Regions from separate parts of the Paenibacillus sp. FSL K6-0276 genome, predicted to be linked through region 2. Evidence: riboswitches for the same ligand, from Rfam matches in the RefSeq annotation. Region 2 holds a riboswitch; each other region holds the start of a gene.
The links. A riboswitch is a leader RNA that binds a small molecule or an ion and turns the genes downstream of it on or off. The one in region 2 is predicted to bind cyclic di-AMP.

Region 1: linked by a shared signal. The riboswitch ahead of MHH52_RS00585 (C40 family peptidase) and the one ahead of MHH52_RS24440 (TrkH family potassium uptake protein) in region 2 are both predicted to bind cyclic di-AMP.
Region 3: linked by a shared signal. The riboswitch ahead of MHH52_RS00190 (ubiquitin-like domain-containing protein) and the one ahead of MHH52_RS24440 (TrkH family potassium uptake protein) in region 2 are both predicted to bind cyclic di-AMP.

Annotation. Positions count from the first base shown of each region.
Region 1 covers NZ_CP150276.1:123,932-126,203, forward strand. Annotated here, with positions in the region: gene MHH52_RS00585 (C40 family peptidase) at 356-784, opposite strand; cyclic di-AMP (ydaO/yuaA leader) riboswitch at 837-975, opposite strand; gene MHH52_RS00590 (hypothetical protein) at 1,190-2,020, opposite strand; gene MHH52_RS00595 (M1 family metallopeptidase) at 2,032-2,272, opposite strand, start outside.
Region 2 covers NZ_CP150276.1:5,197,097-5,199,368, reverse strand. Annotated here, with positions in the region: gene MHH52_RS24445 (CPBP family intramembrane glutamic endopeptidase) at 1-816, opposite strand, end outside; cyclic di-AMP (ydaO/yuaA leader) riboswitch at 1,135-1,318, shown strand; gene MHH52_RS24440 (TrkH family potassium uptake protein) at 1,388-2,272, shown strand, end outside.
Region 3 covers NZ_CP150276.1:41,739-44,010, forward strand. Annotated here, with positions in the region: gene MHH52_RS00185 (TatD family hydrolase) at 1-540, shown strand, start outside; cyclic di-AMP (ydaO/yuaA leader) riboswitch at 738-968, shown strand; gene MHH52_RS00190 (ubiquitin-like domain-containing protein) at 1,250-2,272, shown strand, end outside.

The DNA.
Region 1 (2,272 bases), 1.0 Mb from region 2:
AGGAATAGCTCGTAATCAATACATGACAAAACCTTTGTAAATAACAACTTAATGATTACAAAAATGTTACTAAAATCTCACTGCGCTAATTGTAACAAACAGTGAGCCGCTTGGCAATCGTTTTTAACATATTAATGCAGAATAATTGGCATTTTTAAGGACAAAACGCATATGTAAGCGCTAATAATGACCTATTTTTTCTATTTATTGAAATATTTATCGAATAAATATGTTTCGATCCTGTTCTAGTGGTGTAAAGAATATAATAAGGCAAAAGAAAACCTGGATTCGATTACGGCAATAATCAAATCCAGGCCTATATAGTTAATTGTGAGGTTATAGTTGTGGGGAAGTATTAATCGTAGGCTACTGCTTGATATGATGAAGTACTCATTACTCTTTTAGCGCCAACGTAGCGATTGTTCCAGTAGGACTGGCTAAGTGAAGAGATGTTCACACCACGCGAAGAAGAAGATTGTGCAAATTTACCGTTTCCAACATAAATCCCGACATGGGATACGCCGCTGCCCAATGTGTTAAAGAAAACCAGATCACCTGAACGCAGTTTGCTTTTGGCTACAGGAGTTCCGATATTATATTGAGCTTTTGAGGTGCGGGGCAAAGAAAGACCCATATTCTTGAATACATACGTAGTAAATCCAGAACAGTCAAATCCGGCAGTGCTAGTGCCTCCGGTTTTATAGGCAACTCCAATAGTCTTTGAGATAACACTGTCCATTTTAGAGTCTGCAAAGGCACTTCCTCCACCAATAGAGAATGCCATCACTAGTCCTAGCGCCGCAGCGACGCATGCTTTTCTTAAGTTCTTCAAAAAAATGTACCCCTTCCAATGCCTGTGAGGTTAGCTTAAGGATTCGGTAGAAGGTTCCCCTATGATCACTGCAAAGCGAGATCAATTCACCCAAAATATGGTTCCCCCACTTCCCGGTGCAAGGAATTCGGCGTTTTATGCACCAGATAGTGACTTGTCGACAAGACTACGACAAATACATGAAGTTATGTAGAAATCGTTTCAAATGATTACAAACTTGTTACTAATGGAACAGGACCTATTGTAACAAAGTCTTTACGATTTTGCAAATCCTCATAATTTATCTATAACGCGAAAGAGTCCCAGCTCCTGATTCAGGAACCGGGACTCTTATATTATGTTCTGTGAGGCTTTAAATTATTGTGGAAATGCTTTACTGCGCCATAGATGATATTGAGCGGAGATCTCCCACATTTTGAAGAGTGTTGAGGGGAGTGATGAGATTTGACGAATAAGAAGTGCCGGCAGGCCAGGACAGAAGATACCGGTTAGTCCGCACACCAGCAGAAGGACCAGGCCTCCTGCACCAAGTACGATTGAAATGCCTATAGCAGGAATCAGCGACTTCAAGCAGATGAACAGTGAGGAGAACATCCCCGTACCACTGGTATAACCAAACTGCATATATAGAAGGAACAGACGCACGATAAAAATGTATATAAGCCATGCCAATACGTATGGAACTAGATGAAGTAACAAAGAGTAGTTCATAAAGGAGGATAAGAACAGCCCGTACATTTTTGGAGCAAGCCAGTATAACGGCAGTAGAGCCAGCACCCATTCGATTAGACTGAAGATCAACACTGGAAATCCATAAAGCTTCATACCGGGAAAAAAGAAGAGGCCACGCTCTCCCTTTCGCTCCTGATGGAGTTCATGCAACAATCCAGCTCTTATGAAGGGGGAGAGTAGCAGTCGCAAGACAACAAGCCCTAGGAACATCCATAACCAAGTACGTATCGCAGGATCTGTGTTCAAGCTGAACTGCCCTTCGACATAATAGAGTAGTCTGCCCATTCCGCTGCCTCCGGCATTTTTATCGGGATAGCGTAGTAGGATTGGAACGATAGCAGACCGGACAAAACCGTACAAAAAGTAGCCCCAGAGCAGCCGGTAAATGAAGAGCAGAATTAGAATATAAAATTGCTCCTTCATGCTTTGCCAGCCGCGGGTTATCGATGTTCTCACAATCATTCACCTCACCAGACAAGAGTTCCGAGCACGGTTTCAAGCAGTTTTGTCACGCTTAATGTCCATCGAGAGAGCGCTTTAGGCTCTATTTCCGCTAGTCTGAAGTTGTTGAGATGTTTGCTCTCCAAAAGAATGGAATGCTCAGGATCAATCTCAGCAGAGAGTAGAGGCTTATCAGTTAACAACTGAAACATAGTCTCTGCCCCTTCGCCGTTCCAGACCCGCTGCACAGAAGAGCCGTCCGATAAT
Region 2 (2,272 bases):
GAGTGCCAGAATTCCCAGAGCTAGTGTAGGCAAGCCATAGCCGAACAGAGTAAGCTTTTCCGCGAGGGAGGTTTGGTCCTTCACATAGGAGGTATGCCAGGCAGGAGCAGAGAATCCAGACTTAAAGCTGGATACCTGTTCTCCAGTGAAATCGAAATAATAGTGTAGTAAGGATTCGCCGATCTGAACGGAACGATCTGTATACACGAGCCCGTAGTTTCCCGTATTGGATTCAATTTGTAGCTTGGCGGGATTCACATCCCATTCTTGAAGCCAGGGGCGGGCAAGATTTTCTTTTTGCGCAAGGGACAAAGTAGTACCCTTGTCCTCTTCTTTTGCACTAGCTGATACATTGCTTGGTAACCCTGCAGAGGATGCTTCTGCACCTTGTGTGAAGGCGACAACTGCGCCAGTATACATATTGAGGTCAACGGAGATCAGGGGCTCTTGTTCCGCTGAAGGGCTAAGTGTTACACGGAAGACGTCAAAAGGATAACGTTGATCCAGTTTGTTCTTAGTATAGTCTTCCAGAAGCTTCTCGCGGGACATATAACCGTAAAAGGAAGAGTCTGTCTGGTAGAGTACATTCCACTGATCGTTTGGTGTTTCGGTGTAGCTTAGCTTTTGTTCTGCGAATGATATCGCTTTGTCGCGGGCTTCAGCCTTGCTGATGACGGTAGTATCTACCCCTGTAGGGCTATTTAGCACCGAGGGGGCAATCTGAAACATAATAAATAGAATAAGACCGATAATGCCCGAGATGATGAGCCTCTTGGAGAGGGCACGTTGCTGTAAGGGCTGGCCGACGGGATTCATGTAACGCCTCCTTGTTATGAACTGACAATGTTATGTTCATTATAGTATTAGTGCCTTGGTAGTTACAAAAATCATTGTATATTCTTTTTATGGGTAATAGAGATATTATAGAATAGGTAACCTAATATATACCATGAATTTAAGGTGATCATTTCTTCATTTTTCATGAAAATCGGTGCAATTGCAGGGAAAACACGGAAAAGGGATGAGAATAGGCCCTCCTTTTGACACATTCTCTCCAAACCGCTTTTTTCATATGAATTCACCATTAAAAGTGTCTTTGTGAATTATTGAAATAACGTATATAATTTGTATGCAATTGTATAGTAGCCGAATTTCAGGTGAAAACGGGGGAACCACAAGAAGTGATGAAGAGATGAGTGTACACCATAAACGGTGGCATTATTCATCAGGGGTGAATTTCGTTCTAGGAACGAATAGGGCAGCCTGCACAGTCCGAATCCGTCAGCTAACCTCGTAGGCTAATTTACTGCAGGGACCAAGGGTAGCATTGGTTTTCCAGTGCTTTTTTTGTTGGGATTTTTTAAATTTAAATAAGAGGGTGAGCATAGTGGCTTCACAGTTTCGCAGGCTTTCTGAATCAAAGTTCCTGAAGCTCTCTCCGCCTCAGATTTTGGTGCTCGGTTTTGCATCGATCATTCTGATAGGAGCCTTGCTGCTTATGCTTCCCATTTCGAGTACCAGCGGGAATGTTGTGAGCTTTATTGATGCGTTGTTTACTGCAACTTCCGCAACCTGTGTGACAGGACTTGTGGTGCTAGACACCGGGACGACATTCACCATTTTTGGGAAAACCGTGATTATGGTGCTTATTCAGGTCGGCGGCTTAGGGTTTATGACAATGGCAACCCTATTTGCCATGATGATGAAACGCAAAATCTCCTTGCGGGACAGACTGATCCTGCAGGAAGCAATGAACCAAGGTTCTATGGAGGGAATTGTTCGACTGATCCGGAGAGTACTTATTTATTCTTTGGTCATTGAAGGCTGTGCAGCCGTGCTGCTGTCCATACGCTGGGCATTTGATATGCCGCTGGGAAAGGCCATTTATTTTGGGATATTTCATGCGGTGTCCATGTTTAATAATGCTGGATTTGATATTTTCGGGAATTTCCGGAGTTTAACGGATTATGTATATGATCCGCTTGTGAATATCGTCGTGATGTTTCTGATTGTCTCCGGCGGTATCGGTTTTATTGTTATGTCTGATCTGGTGGAGTTTCGTGTAAAACGTAAATTATCTTTGCATAGCAAAGTTGTACTCTCTACCACTACAGGGCTTATTCTTATCGGCGCTTTGGTGATTTTTATATTTGAATTTACGAATCAGCGCACACTGGGCAATCTGAGTTTCGGCGGCAAAATCTTATCAGCGTTCTTTCAATCCGTAACGCCCCGTACCGCAGGCGCCAACACGGTAGATATTGCCGGACTG
Region 3 (2,272 bases), 960 kb from region 2:
TGGATCGCTTCTTTGTGCAGTCATAAAAAAGTGGTGGCCATCGGGGAGATCGGACTGGATTATTATTGGGATACTTCTCCCAAGGATGTGCAACATGAGGTTTTTCGCAAGCAAATTGGACTAGCCCGCGAACTAAATATGCCGATTTGTATTCATGACCGTGATGCCCATGAAGATGTTGTACGGATTTTACGGGAGGAAAAGGCAAATGAGGTTGGAGGCGTGATGCACTCGTTCTCAGGAAGTTGGGAAACGGCTAAAATGTGCTTGAATCTTGGTTTTCATTTATCGTTTGGAGGACCCATTACGTTCAAAAATGCAAGAGTGCCAAAAGAAGTGCTTGCGCAGACCCCGCTAGACCGATTATTGATCGAAACGGATGCTCCATATTTGACTCCGCACCCCTTCCGCGGGAAGCGTAATGAGAGTGCTCATGTGAAGTTAGTAGCAGAGGCAGCGGCTGAAATTAAAGGGTTAACATGGGAGGAATTGGCTGAAATAACGTATGCGAACGCACTGGAACGATTTGGGATTGTCTGAAAACGGGAGTAAAACAGGTGAAAAATAAAGAATGGCCGATATATTAAACTTTTTTAATATAAAAACGGCTGAATATTACAATATTTTAACCATTTATTTGCGTAAACGTGGTTGAATCGTCCTTTACAACATGCATCAAAACAGGATATCATCTTTTCAGTGATGTGAGCTGTGTTATAGTGACAGCCATTGATTCATGGATCGTCTCGCTGAGTCTCCGTATGGAGAACGGGGGAACCAGTATTGAATCTGCCGCATGCCTGTATCTTGAATACGGCTTAGACGTGCCGCAGGACAATATTTGATTTCTTCACGTGGTCTTTGGGGTGAATTCAAGGGCAACCGCCATGAGCGGGTGACCTGAGATAGGGCGTCTCTCTTTCGTCCGAACCCGACAGCTAACCCCGTAAGCGCAAGTAAGAGAGGCAACCTCGTGCACATACATTCTCTATTCTGACATTGGAGAAGCCACGAAAGAGTCCTCAGTTGAACTCTTTTTAGGCTTTTTTATTTTTGAATAAACGGAATGTTGCCCACATACTGTTATATAACAGGGGTGGGAGTAGCTGTGCCGAGCAGGCGATCCATGAGCAGGAGACGCTAAGTTATTACGTGCGTATCCTGTGACAATCTCAAATAGTTTCGTCAAAGGAATTCAGTCCTCATGATATACAATTGACGACGGGGCTATGTAAGGAGGATGGAGAGAATGGGCGTATTCCAACCAGAAGTATCCCATGATTCGCAGTCATCCAGCAGGTCTTTCGCATTACGGTGGGAGCAAGTAAATACTCGCGTACTTTTACTTGCGGGCGTGATTTCAGTCGCTATCGCGCTACTTATTCTGCTGTACGTACACGGTCAAAGTAACAAACAATTATTTTTAGTAATAGACGGGCAAACACAGACGCTTCAAACGCGTGAGTCACTTCTTGGTGATGTGTTGGAGAAAGAGCAAATTCCGCTGCAGCCGCATGATGAATTATCTTTAGGTCTGAGTGATGAAATAAAAGACGGTGACCGTGTCGTCATCAATCGTGCGCAGAAAATTAGCCTTACTGCGGACGGAGCAACAAAAACGTTATATACGACCGAGGATACAATTGGTAAAGCAATTGACAAAATGGGCATCACCCTAGAAGATCATGATAAGATTTTCCCTTCGTTAGACACCACCATTTCTGCCAACATGGAGATTAAGATTGTTCGCATCAACAAACAGACAGTACAGCGAACAACTAACTTACCCTTCAGAGTCATCAAGACAGCAGACCCCTCCCTTACTGTGGGAACAGTTAGAGTGGCACAGGCAGGCAAACCAGGCGTCATGATTCAGCATATTGAAAAGATCTACCAAGACGGAGAACTGGCTTCTATGCGCATGATTGGTAAGGAAGTACAAACGGTAACGAAAGATAAGATTATTGCCGTTGGTACCAAAGCACTTCCTAAGCCGGCTATAGCTAAGACTACAACAACTTCCAAATCAAACACCACTTCCAAAACGGCTAAGGTTAGCGCTAAGGCTAATAACGTCACAAGCAAGGCTGGCGTAGACTTTGAGTACAAGAAGATGATTAAGAACGTCTCCATGACAGCTTATTCATCAGAAGAGCCAGGTATAGGTACCAAAACTGCTTCCGGAACACGCGTAACGGAAGGTCGAACGATTGCAGTAGACCCAAATGTAATTCCTATTGGCTGGTGGGTATATATCGAGGGGCTTGGATTC